One region of the Massilia sp. BGA-UO-ETr-WB1 genome, then DNA from elsewhere that is predicted to be linked to it. Evidence: predicted binding sites of a transcription regulator. Region 1 holds the regulator's gene; each other region holds the start of a gene.

Region 1 (5,246 bases):
CTGACGGTGGCGGTGGGCTGCACCGGCGGCCAGCACCGCTCGGTGTACATGGCCGAACGCCTGGCGCGGCATTTCCACCCGACCGAGCAGGTGGTGCTGCGCCACCGCGAGCAGTCCTGACGTTTTAAAGGTGGCGCAGCGGATGCGCGTGCGCCGGCCACGGCGGCGCGAAGAACGCGGCCACCATCTCCGGCGTCACCTCCTCCAGCGCCGCTGGCGACCACTTGGGCGCGTTGTCCTTGTCGATCACCAGCGCGCGCACGCCTTCCAGCACTTCGCCATGTTCGAAATTGCGGCGCACCAGGTTGCGTTCCATGCGCAGGCAGTCCGCCACGTCCAGCGCGGCGCCGCGGTTCAGCAGCTCCAGGGTCACGCACATCATCAGCGGCGAGCGGCTTTGCATGGCCTTCAGCGCCGCCTGCGCGAACGCGCCTTCGTCCGCCGCCAGCGAGGCCATGATGGCCGCCACGCTGTCCGCCGCGAAGTGGCGCTCAATCGCGGCGCGCTCGGCCTCCAGCACGCCTTTGCCGGCCTGGAACGGCGCGGCGAAGGCTGCGATGGCGTCGCGCAGCCCGGCGCCCGGCGCCGCCTCCAGCAGGCCGCGCAGCGCGTCCCACGCATCGGCCGGCACGTAATGGTCCGCCAGGCCCACGTAGAGCGCATCCGCCGCGCCCACGGTCAGCCCGGTCAGGCCCAGGTAGCGCCCCAGGCTGCCCGGCGCGTGCGACAGGAAATGGCTGCCGCCCACGTCCGGGAACAAGCCGATGTTCACTTCCGGCATGGCCATTTTCGTGCGGTCCGTGACGATGCGCACGCCGCAGCCGGGGCCGCCCTGCGCGATGCCCATGCCGCCGCCCATCACCACGCCGTCCATTAATGCGATATACGGTTTAGGGTAATAGTGGATCAGGTGGTTGAGCGCGTACTCCTCGGTGAAGAAGTCCTCCAGCAGCGCGCTGCCGCCCTGCGGCGTGGCGTTGCCCACCTGGTGGAAGAAGCGGATGTCGCCGCCGGCGCACAGGGCTTTCTCGCTGCTGCTGCGTATCACCACGGCGGCCACGGCACTGTCGTCGCGCCAGGCCAGCAGCGCGGCCGTCAGGCTGCGCACCATGGCCAGGGAAAGGGAATTGAGCGCCTTGGGGCGGTCGAGGGTGATGAAGCCGGTGCCGTTGGCAACCTGGGTAAGGACGTGCTCGCTCATGCTGGATGTCTCTGGAATTGTTAGAGCACCATTTTAGCGCGGGCGCAAAAAAGGGCGCCAGATGCGCCCTTTGTTGGGAGTGCCGCTGACCTTTACGCGGTCGGGGCAGGTTCGTACGTGTCCGGCAGATGCTTGATGGCGTCGTGGCCATGCTCCTGCACTTTGGCTTTGTACTTCATGACTTGGCGGTCCAGTTTGTCGATCAGCGTATCGATGGCAGCATACAGGTCTTGCGACAGGCTTTCCACGTACACGGTCTTGCCGGACATGCGCAGATTGATTTCGGCCTTTTGCCTTTTGTCTTTCTCGGTGAGGTTATCTACAGTCAGGATGACAGCAATATCAATAACTTGATCGAAATGGCGCTTGACCCGTTCCAGCTTGTTCTGCACGTATTCACGGATGGCGGGGGTCACTTCGAGATGATGTCCACTGATGGTGAGATTCATACACACTCCTAAAGATAAGGGCTCATACGCTGTCGAATGTTATTGGAGCGCAGGGGAACCCAAGTAAAACTACAAAGCTTTACGCAGACTTACCGGAGGGATTTTCAGGGCTTCGCGATATTTGGCAACAGTCCGTCGCGCAATTACCATGCCCTGTTCACCCAGCATGTCCGCAATCTTACTGTCGGATAAAGGATTTTTCGGGTCTTCAGCTCCTGTCAATTGCACAATCAGCGCCCGTATCGCCGTCGAGGATGCTTCTCCTCCTGCTTCGGTGGCGACGTGACTGCCAAAGAAATATTTCAACTCAAACATCCCATGCGGAGTCAGCATGTATTTCTGAGTTGTTACGCGAGAAATAGTGCTCTCGTGTAGTCCCAGTGTATCAGCAATTTCACGCAACACAAGGGGTCTCATGGCGACCGCGCCATGGCTGAAAAAGTTCTTTTGTCTTTCTACTATCGCTTGCGCCACGCGCAGGATGGTGTCGAAACGCTGGCGCATATTCTTGATCAGCCACTTGGCTTCCTGCAGCTGCGCGCCCATCGCCGACTCGCCCTTGCCTTGCTTGAGCATGTTGGCGTACAGCGCGTTCACGCGCAGGCGCGGCATCACGTCGTTGTTCAAGGTGACCTGCCAGCCGTTGCGCGCCTTCTTCACGATCACGTCCGGCACCACGTAGTCGGACACGTCGGAGGCGAACTCGGCGCCCGGATGCGGATTGCACTGGCGGATCACCGCCTGCGCTTCGCGCAGGTCTTCATCGTCGCAGTCGAGGGCTTTTTTCAGCTTGTTGAATTCGCGCTGCGCGAACCAGGCCAGGTGCTTTTCCACGATGCAGATGGCCATGCGGCGCGTCACCAAAGGCACGCCGGGCATGCGCTTGATCTGCAGCGCCAGGCACTCGGAGGCGCTGCGCGCGCCCACGCCGATGGGGTCGAAACTTTGCAGCAGCGTGAGCGCCGTCCGCAGCTCTTCCAGCTCCACGTCCGCCTCTTCCGGCAGGCGCGCGTGGATCTCTTCCAGCGGCTCTTCCAGGTAGCCGTTCTCGTCCAGCGCGTCGATGATCAGTTCCATCAGCACGCGGTCGCGCGGCTGCTGCACGGTCACGCGCATCTGCTCCATCAGGTGCTCGCGCAGGGTGCAGTGGCTCGCTTCGAGCTGCGGGCGCGAGTCCTCGTCGTCCGGCGCCTTGCTGCGGCCGGCGTCGCTCCAGTCGGTGTCGGCCTCGGCGCCGCTGGCGCTGTCGCCGTCGCCGCCCGCGCCCTCGAAGGGATCGCCCTCGCCGGCCGGCGCGCTGTCCTGCGCCGGCGCGCCCACTTCGGCCGGCGACGCGTCCGCGCCGTTAGGCTGGGTCTGGTTGATGGCGCCGTCGCCCAGCAGGCGCAACGAGCGGTCCAGCGGGTCGTCCAGCCGCTCGAGCAAGGGGTTCTCGCCCAGCAGCTGTTCCAGTTCCTGGTGCAGCTCCAGCGTGGACAGCTGCAGCAATCGGATCGACTGCTGCAGTTGCGGCGTCAGCGCCAGGTGCTGAGAGGTGCGGAGTTGCAGTGACTGTTTCATGGGCTAATTCACGAATTACATGCGGAAGTGTTCGCCGAGGTAGACGCGCCGCACCGATTCGTCGGCGATGATGTCGTCCGGGCGGCCGGACGCCAGCACGCTGCCCTGGTTGATGATGTAGGCGCGGTCGCAGATGCCCAGCGTCTCGCGCACGTTGTGGTCGGTGATCAGCACGCCGATGCCGCGCTCCTTGAGGAAGCGCACGATGCGCTGGATCTCGATCACGGCGATCGGATCGACGCCGGCGAACGGCTCGTCCAGCAGCACGAAGCGCGGATTGGTGGCCAGCGCGCGTGCGATCTCCACCCGGCGGCGCTCGCCGCCCGACAGCGACAGCGCCTGGTTCTCGCGCAGCTTCTCGATCTGCAGGTCGGCCAGCAGGCGGTCCAGGCGCTCGTCGATCTCGGCCTTCTTCAAGGCCTTGCCGTTGACGCGCTGGATCTCCAGCACGGCGCGGATGTTGTCCTCCACCGTCAGCTTGCGGAACACCGACGCCTCCTGCGGCAGGTAGGACAGGCCCAGGGTGGCGCGCTGGTGGATCGGCATGCTCGACACGTCCACGCCGGCGATGTCGATGCTGCCCGCGTCCGACGGCACCAGGCCGACGATCATGTAGAAGGAGGTGGTCTTGCCGGCGCCGTTGGGGCCCAGCAGGCCCACCACTTCGCCGCATTCGACCTGCAGCGACACGTCATGCACCACCTGGCGTTTGCCGTAGGTTTTCTGCAGGCCGCGCACCACCAGGGTGCTGGTGCAGCCTGGCGCGGCTGGGTTGCCTGCGGTGCTTGGGGTTGCGTCGGCCATCGTTATTTCCCCGCCGCCGGTGGCTGCGCCGGTGCTGCAGGCTTGGGCGTGGACGGCTGGATCACCATGGTGCCGCGGCCGCCGCCGGGCTTGCCCTCGCCGCTGGCGGTGTTGCGCACGCTGAACTGCTCGCGCCGGCTGTCGTAGGAAATGAACTCGCCGGACACTTCGTCGCTCGGCTTGCTGCCTTCCAGGCGGCGCACCTTGGCGTGCACGAACAGCTTGACCAGCTCGTTCTTGCCGTCGTATTCAATGCGCTCGGCCTCGCCTTCCATCCACTGGTCGCCTTCGCCGTCGCGCTTCTGGCGGAAGGTGGTCGGCTTGCCGCCGGTGCTGGTCAGCGTCACGTACTGGTAGCCTTCCGGGTCCTTGGTGACCACCGCCTTGGCCGCCTTCATCAGCAGCGTGCCGCGCGTGAGCACCACGTTGCCGGTGAAGGTGCTGACCTGCTTGACGTCGTCGACGTCGGCGTTGTCGTAGTCGATCAGCGTGGGCTTGGTGGAGTCGGCCTTCTCGGCCTGCACCAGCCCGGCCGCGCACAGCAGCAGGGCCGAAATCAGGAGTTTTTTCATCATCTGTCCATTCACTTATTTGGTTTGCGCCGGCGGATACACGATCCGCCCGCGCCCCTGCAGTTCAACCTGGCGCGTGGCGTTGTTCGCCTTCATGCCGGAGCCGGTGGCGGTGGCGCCGCCCTGCACGATCTGCACCGGCTGGTCGGTTTCCATGCGGTCCTCGTCCGGGTAGACGGTGAGCGCCTGCGTCGTCATCCGCATCGCCTGGCTCTTGCCCTGCGCCGCGCGGTCTATCTTCACATTGCCCTGCAACTTCACGCGCGTGTTGTTCTCGTCCACGCGGGCGCGCTCCGCCGTGATGTCCATCGGCGGATGGGTGCTGCTCAAATTGCGCACCAGCGGCTTGTCGATCTCGGACGAGTCGTCGATCGGGCGGTGCACCAGCTTGTCGCCGGCCACGATGTAGCTCGGCTTGCCTTCCTTGGTCATGCGCACCACGCTGAACTGGTCGATGATGTAATCGGGCTCGTTCAGGCGCTTGTCGGCCAGCATGTCCTCTTCGCCCCGGTTCAGCAGCTGCAGCAGCCAGAACGTGCCGAAGGCGACAAAGACCGCGATGACCAGGGTCATGCTCAAGCGCCAGCGGTGTGCGGTTCGTTTACGCATATTTACGCATGTCTCACTATCTTATCTTCTCGGACCCGTCTGCTCACACCA
Region 2 (5,246 bases), on a different contig from region 1:
CCCGCATCGACCCCTTCAGCGGCCGCGTGCTCGGCTGGATAGATCTGAGCGGCCTGGCCGCCAAGGCCGGCATCGAAGCCGGCAGCGACAATGTGCTCAACGGCATCGCCTACGACAGCGCCAAGCGCCGCCTGTTTGTAACCGGAAAGCTATGGCCAAAGCTGTTTGAAATTGAACTGAAGCGCAAGTAAACAAGTTGCAACAGGCGATAGCACCTCGCCAACTCTGCGCGATTCCGCGTGTGGATGCGCTGCGACAGTGACTTTTAGTCGTGGCGAAGCGTCATTGAATGTTGCGGTGCACCCGGTTAGGCTGGTGAATATTGCCTTGCGGCACTTTTTAAAATGCCGGCGGCCGCTCCCTCTTCAGTTCGATCGGACACTTCCACATGGACATTACCGTACCTCGCCTCGTCAGCTTTTCCATATCCTCCACGCTGGACCTGAGCCTGGGCCCGCGCAACCTGGCGCTGCGGGTGGACGCGCGCGATGAAGTCGGCGGCTCCGGCCCCGGCTGGGCGCAAGTCTGGATGCAGCAGGCCCCGCTGTCGCCGCTCGGTCCCAGCCAGGCCATCACCATCGGCTTGCCGGGCAGTGCCGCCCCCTTGAGCGACGGTTCGGCCAGCCGCGTGTTCCCGATCAGTACCGCCACGCCGCCCGGCGTCTACCGCGTGTACGAGGTCGCCGTGTTCGATATGGCGGGCAATGTGCGCCACTATTTTGAAAGCGACCTCGCCGCGATGGGCTTCGGCACCTCCGTCACCGTCACCGGCGGCGTGGCGGACACCACGGCGCCGGTGCTGACCGGGCTGGTGCTGCCGGGCGTGGTGGACCTGGGCAGCGGCGCCAAAGAGCTCAGCTTCACCGCGCACGTGCAGGACGCTGCCGGCGGCAGCGGTGTGGCGGGCGTGGACCTGTTCTTCGACCGCGACTTCTATCTCGACACGTTCACCGGCTCCGCGGTATCGATAGGCGGTTTTGTGGGCGGCAGCGACACTTTCTTCGACGGCACGCTGAACGCCGCCTCCTACACCGGCTCACTGGGGGCTGCGACCGAGGCGGGCATGTACAACCTGCTGGGCGCGGTGGTCACCGATCAAAGCGGCAACTCGGCGGAATACACCGCCGCGCAACTGCAGGCCATGGGGATCAACACGCAGTTCGAGGTGCGCAGCGGCGAGCCGCAGGGCGCGCCGGCTCCCGGCCCCGCCTTAGTCACCGGCAGCGCCGGCATCGATGAAGTGAGTTACGCTGCGGCCAGCACCGGATTCACGGTGCGCAAGTCCCTCGGCGGCTTCGTGGCCACCGACGGGCAGGACATCAACGACACCCTGGTCAACGTGGAGCGCCTGGCGTTCACGGACCAGAATATTGCGCTGGACGTGGACGGCCACGGCGGCCAGGCCTACCGTCTCTACCAGGCGGCATTCGACCGCCAGCCGGACCTGCCGGGCCTGGGTTTCTGGATCTCCAATCTGGACAAGGGGTGGACCCTGCTTGACGTCGCCGGCCGCTTCCTGGACAGCGTCGAATATGGACGGCTGTACGGCACCGCCTTGCAGGACCAGCAATTCGTCACGGAGCTGTATCATAACGTGCTGCACCGGGACCCGGAGCAGGCCGGTCTGGCGCACTGGATGACTAAACTGGACCAGGGCGCCACGCGCGCAGAACTGCTGGTCGGTTTCAGCGAGAGCGCGGAAAACATGGCGCAGGTCATCGGCGCCATAGAAAACGGCATGGCCTATATACCTTATTAAGAAAGCAGTAGATGCAAATTTGGGTGGATGCGGACGCTTGTCCGGCGGTGATCAAGGAGATCCTGTACCGCGTGGCCGAGCGCACGCAGATGAATGTCACCCTGGTGGCGAACCAGCTGATGCGGGTGCCGCCGTCGCGCTTTGTCCGCTCGGTGCAGGTGCCTGCCGGCGCCGACGTGGCGGACCAGGAAATCGTGCGCCTGCTGGCGCCGGGCGACCTGGTCATCACCGCCGACATCCCGCTGGCGTCGGACGTGCTTAAAAAGGGCGGCCTGGCGCTCAACCCGCGCGGCGAATTCTATACCAATGACAACATCGCCCAGATGCTGACCATGCGCGCCTTCATGGAAGAGCTGCGCAGCGGCGGCGTCGATACCGGCGGCCCGGCGCCGTTCAGCCAGGCCGACCGCCAGAGTTTCGCCAACACGCTGGACCGCCACCTGGCCAAGGTGAAGGCGGCCGCCCTGCGCGCCGCCGGCCCCAGCCCGGCGTAGTTACTGTTCCACCAGTTCCACGCGCCGGTTCCTGGCGCGCCCGGCTTCGCTGCCGTTGGACGCCACCGGCGCCAGGCTGGCAACGCCGCGCGCCAGCAGGCGCCTGGCGTCGATCTTGTAAGTGCCGGCCAGCGCCGCCGTCACCGCTTCGGCGCGCTTTTGCGACAGCGCGCCGTTGGCCTCCAGGCTGCCCTGGTTGTCCGTGTGGCCGACGATGGCCACTTTCAGCTGCTTGTTCTGCGTCAGCAGCTTGGCCATTTCGTCCAGCTGGGTCTTGGACTCCGGTTTCAGCTCGGCCTTGCCGGTGTCGAAGTACACGCCGTACAGAGCGATCTTGCCCTCGGCGGCCAGGCCCTTGCCCATGTCGTCCGCGTTCACCGTCACACTGCCGGCCTTCATGGCGCCGGATTCAATGAATTGCAGGAAGTAGGGGCTGCCAACGCCGCTGTCCTTCTGCGTGCTGGAAGGCGGCTGCACCGTGAGGATGGCCGTCACATTGCCTTCCGGCCGCGCCAGTTGCGCCACCAGGTAGCGCGGCGGATAGTTGCCGTTCGTACCCAGCCGCGTGATGGCTGAATAGCCTCCCACGAAGGATTGCGGTTTCTCGGACCAGGCGGCGGCATAGGCGCCCAGGTTCTGCCTGGCGCACTGCTCCGGCACGTCGCAGGCGTAGAGGATTTTGAAGCGGCTGCGCTCCAGCGCTGCCTGGTAGCTGCGGAACACTTCCAGGTCGCTGACGTTCGGCGGCGCCACGTAGTAGTAGTTATGGAACTTGCCTTCCAGCGTCATGGTCTTGCCGTCGCCCAGCGGCACCACGGACTGTTCGAAATTGATGCTGCCGGCATTGGCCAGGATGGAGCCCTGGAAGCGGCTCAGGAGCGGATAGTCCTTGGCGCCGGGCTTTTCCTTGTAGCTGCCGCCGGCGGCGCCGGCCAGCATGGGCATGCAAACAGCGAGCGCGAGCAGCGCATGGAGGCGGAAGGGATGCATTGCATTTCCTTTTCAATAACAACATGGAAATATATGCGGTTTGCGCCGCCCGCCGCGCACGCCTGAGCTGTTCCATTTTGCCGCACCTGTGTCACAACCTTCCGTTGCAAGTCGGAGCGCACGCCCGGCGCCGGGCAAGAAACTGCACGGCACGGAAGTTGCGTAGATAGCGGTGAATGTCCCGGGGCGCTGCGCCGGGCCTTCAATCCACCCATATCAACGAGGAGACTGTCATGCAATGGAGCAAACCTGAGTTCATCGATTTCCGCTTCGGTTTCGAAATCACGCTGTACGTTTTCAATCGCTAAGGATTGCGGCGGCCGCCGCCCCCTCGGCCGGCCGCCGCAGTTTCGATCGGGCACACCATGAAAATCATCGTACTTGGCTCCGCGGCGGGCGGCGGCTATCCGCAGTGGAACTGCAATTGCCGCAACTGCGGCGGCTTGCGGCGCGGCACGGTCCGCAGCCGCGCCCGCACCCAATCCTCGATCGCGATTTCGGCCAACGGCAGCGACTGGCTGCTGGTCAACGCATCGCCCGACATCCTGGCGCAGATCCGCGCCACGCCCGCCTTGCAGCCGGCCCGCGCCGTGCGCGGCAGCGGCATCGCCGCCGTGCTGCTGATGGACGCGCAGGTCGACCACGTCACCGGCCTGATGATGCTGCGTGAAGGCCAGGCGATACCGCTGTATTGCAGCGCTCCCGTGTGGCAGGACCTGCGGGGCGGCTTCCCGCTGGCCAGCGTGCTGGCGCATTACTGCGGCGTGGACTGGCGCGAGCTGGCGGTGGCCGGCGGCGACTGCTGCAGCTTCACGGTGCCGCAGCTGGAGGGCATCCGCTTCACGGCGGTGCCGCTCGACAGCAAGGCGCCGCCTTACTCCCCGCACCGCGACCAGCCCGAAGCGGGCGACAACATCGGCCTGCTGGCGCATGACCTGGTCAGCGGCAAAAAACTGTTCTATGCGCCCGGCCTGGCCGCCGTGGCGCCGCTGACGGCGGCCGCCATGCGCGAAGCCGACTGCCTGCTGGTGGACGGCACCTTCTGGAGCGAGGACGAAATGATAGTCCAGGGCTTCTCCAGCAAGCCCGCCGCCGCCATGGGGCACCTGCCGCAATCCGGCCCCGGCGGCATGATGGAGGTGCTGGACCAGCTGCCGGCCAGCCGCAAAGTCCTTATCCATATCAACAACACCAATCCCATTCTCGATGAAGACTCGCCGCAGCACGCCACGCTGCGCCGGCACGGCATCGAGCTGGCATACGACGGCATGGAGATATTGCTATGAACACGGCGCCCCGCTGGGACCAGGCTACTTTCCAGGCGCAGCTGCTGGCCAAGGAAAAGCACTATCACATCCACCATCCTTTCAACGTGCGGATGCAGGAAGGCGGCTTGACGCCGGAGCAGATACGCGGCTGGGTGGCCAACCGTTTTTATTACCAGATCCGCATACCGCAAAAGGACGCGGCCATCCTGGCCAACTGCCCGGAGCGCGAAACGCGCCGGCGCTGGCTGCTGCGCATACTCGACCACGACGGCTGGGACGGCAACGAGGGCGGCATCGAAGCCTGGTCGCGGCTGGGCGGGGCGGTCGGCATTCCGCGCGCCGAACTGTGGTCGCTGCAGCACGTGCTGCCCGGCGTGCGATTCGCGGTGGATGCCTACGTCAACTTCGCGCGCCAGGCGTCGTGGCAGGAGGGCGTGTGCTCCTCGCTCACCGAGATGTTCGCGCCCCGGATCCACCAGGACCGGCTGGCCAGCTGGCCGAAGAACTACCCGTGGATAGAGCCGGACGGCTTGCATTACTTCCGCAGCCGCATCCCGCTGGCCGAGCGCGACGTGGAGCACGGCTTGCAGGTGACGCTGGCGCACTTCGTCACGCGTCAGCAGCAGGAGCGGGCGCTGGAGATATTGCAGTTCAAGCTGGATGTGCTGTGGTCGATGATGGACGCGATCGACCGCGCCTACGGCTAGTGAATCAAGTGAGCAACCAAGTGAGGCA
Region 3 (5,246 bases), on a different contig from region 1:
GAAAGCGCCGCCCGGTGCCGTTATCGAGCGAGAACATGCCGCCGTTGCCCGGCACCACGTCGATAATCAGTTGCGTGTGCTCCCAGTAGCCGAACTGCTCCAGCCCCATGTAGAAAGGCGCCCCATTCAGGTTGCCCAGGTAGACGTCGGTGTCGCTCAGATTGAACTCGCCGGCCTGGTAGCACATCGGCGTGCTGCCGTCGCAGCAGCCGCCGGACTGGAAGAACATGATCGGCCCGTGCCGGTGGCGCAGTTCGGCGATCATCTCCAGTGCGGGGCCAGTCGCGATAACGCGGGCTACGGCTGCTTTCATGTCGGTCTCTCAGAAGAAGCCCAGCGCTTTAGGGCTGTAGCTCACCAGCAGATTCTTGGTCTGCTGATAGTGGTCCAGCATCATCTTGTGGTTTTCGCGGCCAATGCCGGACTGCTTGTAGCCGCCGAAGGCAGCGTGCGCCGGATACAGGTGGTAGCAGTTGGTCCACACGCGGCCGGCCTGGATGCCGCGCCCGATGCGGAAGGCGCGCGCGCCGTCGCGGGTCCATACGCCTGCGCCCAGGCCGTACAGCGTGTCGTTGGCGATGCGCAGCGCGTCCGCCTCGTCCTTGAAGGTCGTGACCGACACCATCGGCCCGAAGATCTCTTCCTGGAAGATGCGCATGGTGTTGTCGCCCTTGAACACGGTGGGCGTGACGTAGTAGCCGCCTTCCAGCTCGCCGCTCTGCACATTGCGCGCGCCGCCGGCCAGCAGCTGGGCGCCTTCCTGCTTGCCGATATCCATATAGGACAGGATCTTTTCCATCTGCTCCTGCGATGCCTGGGCGCCGATCATGGTGGCCGAATCGAGCGGGTTGCCCTGCTTGATGGCGGCCACGCGCTTCAGGGCGCGCTCGATGAAGGCTTCGTAGATCGACTCCTGGATCAGCACGCGCGACGGGCAGGTGCACACCTCGCCCTGGTTCAGCGCGAACATGGCGAAGCCCTCCAGGCATTTATCGAAGTAGTCGTCGTCGGCCGCCATCACGTCTTCGAAGAAGATGTTGGGCGACTTGCCGCCCAGCTCCAGCGTGACCGGGATCAAATTCTGCGCGGCGTACTGCATGATCAGGCGGCCGGTGCCGGTTTCGCCGGTGAAGGCGATCTTGGCGATGCGCTTGTTCGAGGCCAGCGGCTTGCCCGCTTCCAGGCCGAAGCCGTTGACGATGTTCAGCACGCCGGGCGGCAGCAGGTCGCCGATCAGCTCCGCCAGCACCATGATGGAGGCCGGGGTCTGCTCGGCCGGTTTCAGCACCACGCAGTTACCCGCCGCCAGCGCCGGCGCCAGCTTCCATACCGCCATCAGGATGGGGAAGTTCCACGGAATGATCTGGCCCACCACGCCCAGCGGCTCGTGGAAGTGGTAGGCGTAGGTGGTGTCGTCGATCTGCGCCACCGAGCCCTCCTGGGCGCGGATGCAGCCGGCGAAATAGCGGAAGTGGTCGATCGCCAGCGGAATGTCGGCCGCCATGGTTTCGCGGATCGGCTTGCCGTTGTCGATGGTCTCGGCGGTGGCGATCAGCTGCAGGTTCTGCTCCATGCGGTCGGCGATGCGGTTCAGGATGTTGGCGCGCTCAGCCTGCGAGGTCTTGCCCCAGGCTTCCTTGGCGGCGTGCGCCGCGTCCAGCGCGATCTCCACGTCCTCCGCCGTCGAGCGCGCGATCTCGCAGAACGGCAGCCCGGTGATCGGGGTCAGGTTGGCGAAGTACTCGCCTTTTACCGGCGCCACGAACTTGCCGCCGATGTAGTTGTCATAGCGTTGCTTGAAAGGGTTGGCGACGCCCAGTTTGTTGATATCCGCGAGATTCATGTCATCCTCTTTCTTCAATGTGGGTTGGACTTGCATCCTCTATTTCGCAAACACCGTGCCAGCTGCCTGCACGGCGAAAACGGCGCCTGCGCTGTTGCAAGGTGTGCCAAAGTTGAACAGGTGTGCCACGGCGGCTGTTTCAGGTGTGACCGCGCTCAGGGAATCGCCACGCCCCAGGGCAGCTCGCCCACGGCGATGTCGGCCACCTTGCGCGCGCTGGCGGTGTCGATCACGGAAACGCTGTTGGAGCGGCCGTTGGCCACGTACAGCTTGGCGCCGTCCGGCGTGATGGCCATATTCCACGGCCGCTTGCCGACCGCCACCGTGGCGCTGACGGTGTTGCTGACGGCATCGATCAGCATCACGCTGCCGTCGGTGCCGTTGGAGACGTAGACCTGCTTGCCGCTGGGGTGCACGGCAATGCCGTTGGCGTTGCGCCCGGCCGGGATTTTCGCCAGCGTGCTGCGGGTGGCGGTGTCCACCACGTACACCGTGTTCACCAGTTCGCAGGCGATATAGGCGCGGCGGCCGTCCGGCGAAAAACCGATGCCGCGCGGACGCAGGCCGACCGCCACCGTGCCGGCCTGGCGCCGCTGCGCCACGTCGATCACGTCCACCTGCTCGGCTTCCTCGGCGCTGACGTAGAGCCAGCGGCCGTCCGGGCTGAACACGGCATGCTCGGGGTTGCGGCCCTGGACCGGGATGTCGGCCAGGCGCTCGCCGCTGCGGGCGTCCACCAGCGTGACGCTGTTGCCCTCTTCCACCGCGACGGCGGCGTAGCGGCCATCCGGCGACACGCTCACGCCTTCCGGCGATTTGCCCAGCGCCAGCGGGGTTGGCGTGGCGCCGCCGGCGCTGTCGAGCATCAGCAGCGTGTTGCTGCCGGCGTCCGTCACGAACAGCCGCGTGCCGCCGGGAACCGCCGCAATGCCGCGCGGCCGCTTGCCGGCCGCCAGGCTGCGCAGCACCGTATCGGTGGCGGTATCGACTACGCTGACCGTGCCGGACTTCTCGTTGGGCACATAGGCCAGCGGCGCCGCATTGGCAGCTTGGGCAGATTGCGCCAGCAAGCAGGGGAGGATTGCAGAAACGGTTGCAAACACGCGCGCGGCGCGTAGACAATACGGGGTTTTCATGACTGCCTCTTGAAGGATCGCGCCTGCGGGATGCGCGCGCGTGCAGCAGACGATGCAAGCGCCATGCCACGCGCGCGGCGCGGAGCAGCCATGGCAGGTATATTGCTTACGGGTTGAAGCAGACTTGCCGGCCCCCGCCAGGCAGGCGAGGAACTCAACCAAGGAGATTGACCATGCAGCACCGATTTCGTTTGAGGGCTGTCGCAGCCCTGTTCAGCGCTGGCGCCCTGCCGCTCACGCCCACCGTCCACGCGGCCGATGCAGCCGGTGCGGCCGATGCAGCCGTCGTCATCGTCAGCGGCAGCCGCGTGGAACACAGCAGTTTCGACTTCCCGGCCGCCGTCGACGTGGTCGGCGCGGAGCGCATCCGCGACAGCCAGATGCGCGTGAACGCGTCCGAAGCCCTGGCCTCCGTGCCAGGCCTGGTGGCACAGAACCGCCAGAACTACGCGCAGGACTTGCAAATATCGTCGCGCGGCTTCGGCGCCCGCTCCGCCTTCGGCGTGCGCGGCGTGAAGCTGATCGCCGACGGCATCCCGGCCAGCATGCCGGACGGCCAGGGCCAGGCCGCCACCTTCAACCTCGACATGGCCGAGCGCATTGAAGTGCTGCGCGGCCCGTTCTCTGCGGTGTACGGCAACCACGCCGGCGGCGTGGTGCAGCTGTTCACGCGCGACGGCGACGGCGCCCCCAGCGTGGAAACCACCCTGTCCGCCGGCAGCGACGGCGCCCGCAAACTGGACCTGAACGCGCAAGGCAAGTCGGGCGGCATCGGCTACGTGCTGGACGCCTCCCGCTTCGACACCGACGGCTACCGCGACCACAGCGCGGCGCGGCGCGACCAGGCCTACGCCAAGCTGACGCTGGCGCCGGGCGCCGGCGGCAAACTGACCATCACCGCCAGCGGGCTGCGCCAGAAGGACACGCAAGACCCGCTCGGCGTCACCTGGGCCACATGGCGGCGCGACCAGCGCGCCGGCGAAACCGACGCCACCGACACGGCAACGCCCAAGCGCACCTTCGCGGAACGCTACAACACCCGCAAGAGCATCGACCACAAGCAGATCGGCGCGGCGTGGGAGCAGAGGATCGGCGCCGGCGACAGCAAGCTGCGCGTCACCGTCCATGGCGGCAACCGCCAGGTGATCCAGTACCAGGCCTTCTCGCGCGCATTCCAGGCCCCGGCCAGCCATTCCGGCGGCGTGGTCGATTTCGACCGCGATTTCAGCGGCGCCGACGTCAGCTGGGTGGACGTGCGGGCGCTGGCGGGCGGCAAGCTGACGTCCACGGTCGGCATCGAATACGGCCGCTCGAAGGACGACCGCAAGGGCTACGAGAACTTCAGCGGGACCGAACTTGGCGTGAAAGGCAGGCTGCGGCGCGACGAAACGGACAAGGTGAGCAGCACCGATCCCTACCTGCAAGCCGAATGGGCACAGGGGCCTTGGGTGCTGAACGCGGGCCTGCGGCACAGCCGCTTCAAGGTGGACGTGAGCGACCGCTATCTGTCCAACGGCAACGACAGCGGCGGCTTGCGCTACAGCCGCACCACGCCGGTGGCCGGCCTGCTGTACAAAGTATCGCCGGCGCTGAACGTGTACGCCAGCGCCGCGCGCGGCTTCGAAACGCCCACGCTGAATGAGCTGTTCTATTCCGGTACCGGCGGCGGCTTCAATTTCAAGCTGCAGCCTGCCCGCAGCACGCACGCTGAAGCCGGCGTGAAAACCATGCTGGGCAGCGGCACCCGCATCGACGCGGCGCTGTTCCAGGTGCGAACCGACGACGAGCTGGTGGTGGATGCGTCCAGCGGTGGCCGCACCAGCTACCGCAATGCCAGCAAAACGCTGCGGCGCGGCGCCGAAGTGTCCGCCGAAACGGCGCTGGGCCATGGCTTCAGCGCGCGCGCGGCGCTGACGGCGTTGCGCGCCACATACGACCAGGCCTTCGGCAACGTGCTGAAAGGCAGCCGCCTGCCGGGCGTGCCGAATGCCTACGCCTATGGCGAGCTGGCCTGGCAATTGCCGTCGCGTGCACTGGGCGCCGCCGTCGAAACGGTGGCTGCGGTCCGTGTCTACGCGGAAGACAGCAACACCGAGAAGACTGCGCCCGGCTATGCCATCGTCAACCTGCGCGTCACCGCACAGCAGCAAGCCGGCGGCTGGCGCTTCAAGCAGTTCGCGCGCCTGAACAATGCGGCTGACCGTGCCTACGTGGGATCGGTGATCGTGGGCGATACCAATAAGCGCTACTACGAGGGAGCGCCGGGC
Region 4 (5,246 bases), on a different contig from region 1:
GTGGCCAATCCGGTATTCGACAAGAGCGGCAAATACCTGTACTTCTTCGCCTCCACCAACGCCGGCCCAAGCAACAACTGGTTCTCGCAGCAGAATGAGGACAACCTGGTCACGCGCACCATCTGGATGGCCGTGCTGCGGCGCGACCTGCCGTCGCCGCTGATCAAGGAGAGCGACGAGGAGAAGGGCGCGCCGCCATCGGCCCCGAAAGAGCCTGAGAAAAAAGACACGGCGAAGGACGCCGCCAAGGCCGCCAGGGCCGAAGCCGAAGCGGCCGAACCGCCCAAGGTCGATCCCAAGACCGGGCGCGACGATCCGAAGGTGGCGCTGGCCGTGGTGGCGCCGATTTCCATCGATTTCGACGGCATCGAGACCCGCATCATCGACCTGCCGGTGCCCGCCGCGCAGATCTCCGACCTGGAAGCCGGCGCCGCCGGGCAGATCTTCTTCATGCGCGAGGCGGACGGCAAGAAAGCCGTGCAGCGCTTCGACCTGAAGGACCGCAAGACTGAAACCCTGGTGGCCGAAGTGGACGGCTACGACATCTCGGCGGACGGCAAGAAGCTGCTCTACAAGCATAAGGAAAACTGGGTGATGGGCTCGGCCACCGGCAAGATGCTGCCGGCCGGCGAAGGCCGCATCAAGGTCGACAACATTGAAGTGAAAGCCGAGCCGCGCGCCGAGTGGGTGCAGATCTTCAACGAAGCCTGGCGCATCAACCGCGACTTCTTCTACGACCCCGGCATGCACGGCGTCGACTGGAACAGGATGCGCGCCAAGTACGCCGCCTTCCTGCCCGAACTGTCCAGCCGCGCGGACCTGAACCGGCTGATCCAGTGGATGTGCAGCGAACTGGCGGTGGGCCACCATCGCGGCGGCGGCGGCGACAACTTCGTCGAAAGCCGCGCCGTGCCGGGCGGCCTGCTGGGCGCGGACTACGAGATCGCCAACGGCCGTTACCGCTTCAAGAAGGTGTACGGCGGCCTGAACTGGAACCCCACGCTGCGCGCGCCGCTCACCGAGCCGGGCCTGAACGTCAAGGCCGGCGAGTACCTGCTGGCGGTGGAAAGCCGCCCGCTGCTGCCGCCGACCAATCTGTACAGCGCATTCGAGAACACCGCCAACAAGGCCATCGACATCACGGTCGGCCCGAATCCGGACGGCAGCAAGTCGCGCACCATCACCGTGGTGCCGGTGGCGAACGAGGACGCGCTGCGCAACCGCGACTGGGTGGAAGGGAACATCCGCAAGGTGCACGCCGCCACCAACGGCCGCGTGGCCTATGTCTACGTGCCGAATACGGCGGGCCTGGGCCACACCTACTTCAAGCGCTACTTCTTCCCGCAGGCCGACAAGGACGCCGTCATCATCGACGAGCGCTTCAACGGCGGCGGCAGCGTGGCGGACTACTACATCGAGATCCTGCAGAAGAAGGAGATCGCGTGGTGGACCATGCGCTACGGCGCCGACATGAAGACGCCGTCGGCCTCCATCCAGGGCCCGCGCGCCATGCTGATCGACGAGACGGCCGGCTCGGGCGGCGACCTGCTGCCGTGGATGTTCCGCAAGAACCAGATGGGACCGCTGATCGGCAAGCGCACCTGGGGCGGGCTGGTGGGCATCCTCGGCTTCCCGGTGCTGATGGACGGCGGCTTCATCACGGCGCCCAACCTGGCGTTCTGGACCCGCGACGGCGGCTGGGGCGTGGAGAACGAAGGCGTGGCGCCGGACATCGAGGTCGAGCAGACCCCGGCGCTGGTGATCGCGGGCCGCGATCCGCAGCTGGAGAAGGCGATCGAGGTGATCAAGGCCGAACTGGTGAAGAATCCGCCGGTGCGGCCTGCGCGTCCAGCCTTCCCGGACAAGAGCAAGTAGTCTAGGTGTCCTGCTCGGCGCGCAGGCGGCGCCACAGCGTGGTGCGGCTGATGCCGAGGTAGTCGGCGGCTGCGTCGCGGCGGCCGCCGAAGCGGGCCAGCACGGCGCCGGCGCTTTCCTGGCCGCCTGCGCCGCCGGCGGCCGGCAGGGCCGCGCCGGTGGCGGTTGCCGCCGCGCCCGCGGCGCCGGCCGCTGCCATGCCGGCGCTGCCCTGCAGCTCGGGCGCGACGCCCAGCACGAAGCCGGGCGTGAGCGCCTGCAGCGGCTCGGCGGCCAGGAACAGCGCCAGCCGCTCGGTCAGGTTGCGCAGTTCGCGCACATTGCCCGGCCAGCCGTAGCGCAGCAGCAGCGGGGCGCAGGCGCCCAGTTCGGCGTGCAGGTTGGGATGCGGCCGCGCGCCCAGCGCCGCCAGCGCGTTCTTGAGCGACCACTCGGCCAGCGGCACGATATCGTCGGCGCGCTCGCGCAGCGGCGGCAGCGCCAGGCGCAGCACCGCCAGCCGGTAGAACAGGTCGGCGCGGAAGCGGCCTTCGCGCACGCGCTGCTCCAGGTCGCAGTGGGTGGCGCTGATGATGCGCACGTTAATGGCGATCGGACGCGTGCCGCCCACCCGCACCACTTCGCGCTCCTCCAGCACCCGCAGCAAGCGCGTTTGCAGCGCCAGCGGCATCTCGCCGATTTCGTCCAGGAACAGCGTGCCCCGGTTGGCCGCCTCGAACAGTCCCGCGTGCCCGCCGCGCCGCGCGCCGGTGAACGCGCCTTCCTCGTGCCCGAACAGCTCGGACTCCAGCAGCGACTCGGCGATGGCGCCGCAATTCACCGCCACGAAGGGCTGGTTCGCCCCCAGCGCGCGCGGCGCCTCGCGGTGGATGGCTTGCGCCACCAGCTCCTTGCCGCAGCCGGTTTCGCCCTGGATCAGCACCGTGGCGGGGGACTTCGCGTACAGCACCACGGCCTGCCGGGTTTTCTCCATGGCGGCCGATTCGCCGCGCAGGTCGTTCAGGCCATGGCGCGCGCGCAGCGTGTCCGCCACCACGCCCACGCGGCTGCGCGCGCGGTTCGATTCCAGCTGGGTCAGGCGCGCCATTTCCAGCGCGTCGTCGAAGGCGCGCCGGATCGAGGCGGCCGAGTACATGAACACCGCCGTCAGCCCGGCTTCCTCGGCCAGGTCCGCGATCAGGCCCGCGCCGACGATGGCGCGCACGCCGGACGCTTTCAGGTCGTTGATCTGGGCCCGCGCGTCCTCCTCGGTGGCGTAGGTGCGCTGCGCCACGTCGAAGCCGAAGGTGGCGGTGAACTCGGCCAGCTCGGTCATCTTGTCCTGGTAGGTGATGACGCCGATGCGCTCGGACACCCGCCGCGCCCGCGCCAGCGCCTGCATCACGTCGAAACCGCTGGCCTTGGCGATCACCACCGGCACCGACAGCCTGCCTTTCAGATAGGCCGCGTTGGACCCGGCCGCGATCACCGCGTCGCAGCGCTCGGTGGCCATGCGCTCGCGGATGTGGCGCGCCGCTTCGTCGAAGCCGAGGTTGATCGGTTCGATGGTGGCCAGCTCGTCGTATTCCAAGGTGATGTCGCGGAACAGCTCGGACAGGCGCGACACGGCCACCGTCCAGATCACGGGTTTATCGGCGGCGTCGAAGGGCAGGGGGGAGGCGGGGCGCATGTTTCAATTATATTGCATGCGCGTTTCGATGTTTCATGTTGTTTCATCGTGAAACATGTCCGGGCACGCGCCATAGCGGCAAGTGCTTGATTTTGCGGTGTTTCATCTGCTGGCACGGCATTTGCTGTAGTGGCTGCAACCTAACTTGAAAGGGCATCACATGAGCCAATACTCCGCAGGCGCCGCGTTCCGCAAAGCCGTCCAGGAAGAGTCCCCGCTGCAGGTCGTCGGCGCCATCAACGCCAACCACGCCCTGCTGGCGAAGCGCGCCGGCTTCAAGGCCATCTACCTGTCCGGCGGCGGCGTCGCTGCCGGTTCGCTGGGCCTGCCCGACCTCGGCATTTCCAACCTGGACGACGTGCTGACCGACGTGCGCCGCATCACCGACGTGTGCGACCTGCCGCTGCTGGTGGACGTGGACACCGGCTTCGGCGCCTCCGCCTTCAACGTGGCGCGCACCGTCAAGTCCATGATCAAGTTCGGCGCCGCCGCCATGCACATCGAAGACCAGGTGGGCGCCAAGCGCTGCGGCCACCGCCCGGGCAAGGAAATCGTCTCGAAGGCCGAGATGGTGGACCGCATCAAGGCCGCCGTGGACGCCCGCACCGACGAGAACTTCGTCATCATGGCCCGCACCGATGCGCTGGCAGTCGAAGGACTGGACGCCTCCATCGAGCGCGCCGTGGCCTGCGTGGAAGCCGGCGCCGACATGATCTTCCCGGAAGCGATGATCTCGCTGGACATGTACAAGCAGTTCGCCAAGGCGGTGGGTGTGCCCGTCCTGGCCAACATCACCGAATTCGGCTCCACCCCGCTGTTCACCGTGGATGAGCTGCGCACGGCCGACGTGGGCCTGGTGCTGTACCCGCTGTCCGCCTTCCGCGCCATGAACAAGGCCGCCGAAAACGTCTACGGCGCGATCCGCCGCGACGGCACCCAGCAGGGCGTGCTGGACACCATGCAGACCCGCCAGGAGCTGTATGAGCGCATCAATTATCACGATTTCGAACAGAAGCTGGACGCACTGTTCGCGGCGAAAAAAAATAGCTAACGATATCTGAGATACCTGGAGACCCCAAATGACCGAACAAGCCCCAACCTTCAAGCCTAAAAAATCCGTCGCCCTGTCCGGCGTCACCGCCGGCAACACCGCCCTGTGCTCGGTCGGCAAAACCGGCAACGACCTGCACTACCGCGGCTACGACATCCTGGACGTGGCCACCACCAGCGAGTTCGAAGAAATCGCCTTCCTGCTGGTGCACGGCAAGCTGCCCACCGAATCCGAACTGCGCGGCTATAAGGCCAAGCTGAAATCGCTGCGCGGCCTGCCGCAGGCGGTCAAATCGGCGCTGGAAGCGCTGCCCGCGTCGGCCCACCCGATGGACGTGATGCGCACCGGCTGCTCCGTGCTGGGCTGCGTGCTGCCGGAAAAGGACGACCACAACGTGCCCGGCGCGCGCGACATCGCCGACCGCCTGATGGCGTCCTTCGGCTCCATGCTGCTGTACTGGTACCACTACAGCCATAACGGCAAGCGCATCGAAGTGGAAACCGACGACGACTCCATCGGCGGCCACTTCCTGCACCTGCTGCACGGCGAGAAGCCGCGCGAATCGTGGGTGAAAGCCATGCACGTGTCGCTGATCCTGTACGCGGAACACGAGTTCAACGCATCCACCTTCGCCAGCCGCGTCATCTCCGG

What was found. Region 1 encodes sigma-54, which starts transcription at its own class of promoters, with help from an activator protein. Its sites were predicted from a motif close to TGGCANGNAANCTGCTTT; they were not measured.
Region 2: the regulator sigma-54 is predicted to act here: its motif matches at 3,391-3,408, upstream of pqqA (pyrroloquinoline quinone precursor peptide PqqA).
Region 3: the regulator sigma-54 is predicted to act here: its motif matches at 1,887-1,904, upstream of adh (aldehyde dehydrogenase).
Region 4: the regulator sigma-54 is predicted to act here: its motif matches at 3,655-3,672, upstream of prpB (methylisocitrate lyase).

The regions. Positions count from the first base shown of each region.
Region 1 covers NZ_JCAQOT010000024.1:839,114-844,359, reverse strand. Annotated here, with positions in the region: gene rapZ (RNase adapter RapZ) at 1-120, shown strand, start outside; gene AC56DV_RS16985 (enoyl-CoA hydratase/isomerase family protein) at 125-1,201, opposite strand; gene hpf (ribosome hibernation-promoting factor, HPF/YfiA family) at 1,294-1,650, opposite strand; gene AC56DV_RS16975 (RNA polymerase factor sigma-54) at 1,720-3,210, opposite strand; gene lptB (LPS export ABC transporter ATP-binding protein) at 3,226-4,014, opposite strand; gene lptA (lipopolysaccharide transport periplasmic protein LptA) at 4,017-4,589, opposite strand; gene lptC (LPS export ABC transporter periplasmic protein LptC) at 4,602-5,159, opposite strand; gene AC56DV_RS16955 (KdsC family phosphatase) at 5,239-5,246, opposite strand, start outside.
Region 2 covers NZ_JCAQOT010000026.1:897,416-902,661, reverse strand. Annotated here, with positions in the region: gene AC56DV_RS26445 (glutaminyl-peptide cyclotransferase) at 1-191, shown strand, start outside; gene AC56DV_RS26440 (DUF4214 domain-containing protein) at 389-1,759, shown strand; gene AC56DV_RS26435 (YaiI/YqxD family protein) at 1,771-2,253, shown strand; gene AC56DV_RS26430 (OmpA family protein) at 2,254-3,243, opposite strand; gene pqqA (pyrroloquinoline quinone precursor peptide PqqA) at 3,420-3,551, shown strand; gene pqqB (pyrroloquinoline quinone biosynthesis protein PqqB) at 3,609-4,529, shown strand; gene pqqC (pyrroloquinoline-quinone synthase PqqC) at 4,526-5,218, shown strand.
Region 3 covers NZ_JCAQOT010000022.1:10,991-16,236, forward strand. Annotated here, with positions in the region: gene AC56DV_RS08405 (DUF779 domain-containing protein) at 1-313, opposite strand, end outside; gene adh (aldehyde dehydrogenase) at 323-1,843, opposite strand; gene AC56DV_RS08415 (beta-propeller fold lactonase family protein) at 1,999-2,979, opposite strand; gene AC56DV_RS08420 (TonB-dependent receptor family protein) at 3,153-5,246, shown strand, end outside.
Region 4 covers NZ_JCAQOT010000026.1:34,911-40,156, reverse strand. Annotated here, with positions in the region: gene AC56DV_RS22580 (S41 family peptidase) at 1-1,875, shown strand, start outside; gene prpR (propionate catabolism operon regulatory protein PrpR) at 1,877-3,544, opposite strand; gene prpB (methylisocitrate lyase) at 3,705-4,595, shown strand; gene prpC (bifunctional 2-methylcitrate synthase/citrate synthase) at 4,624-5,246, shown strand, end outside.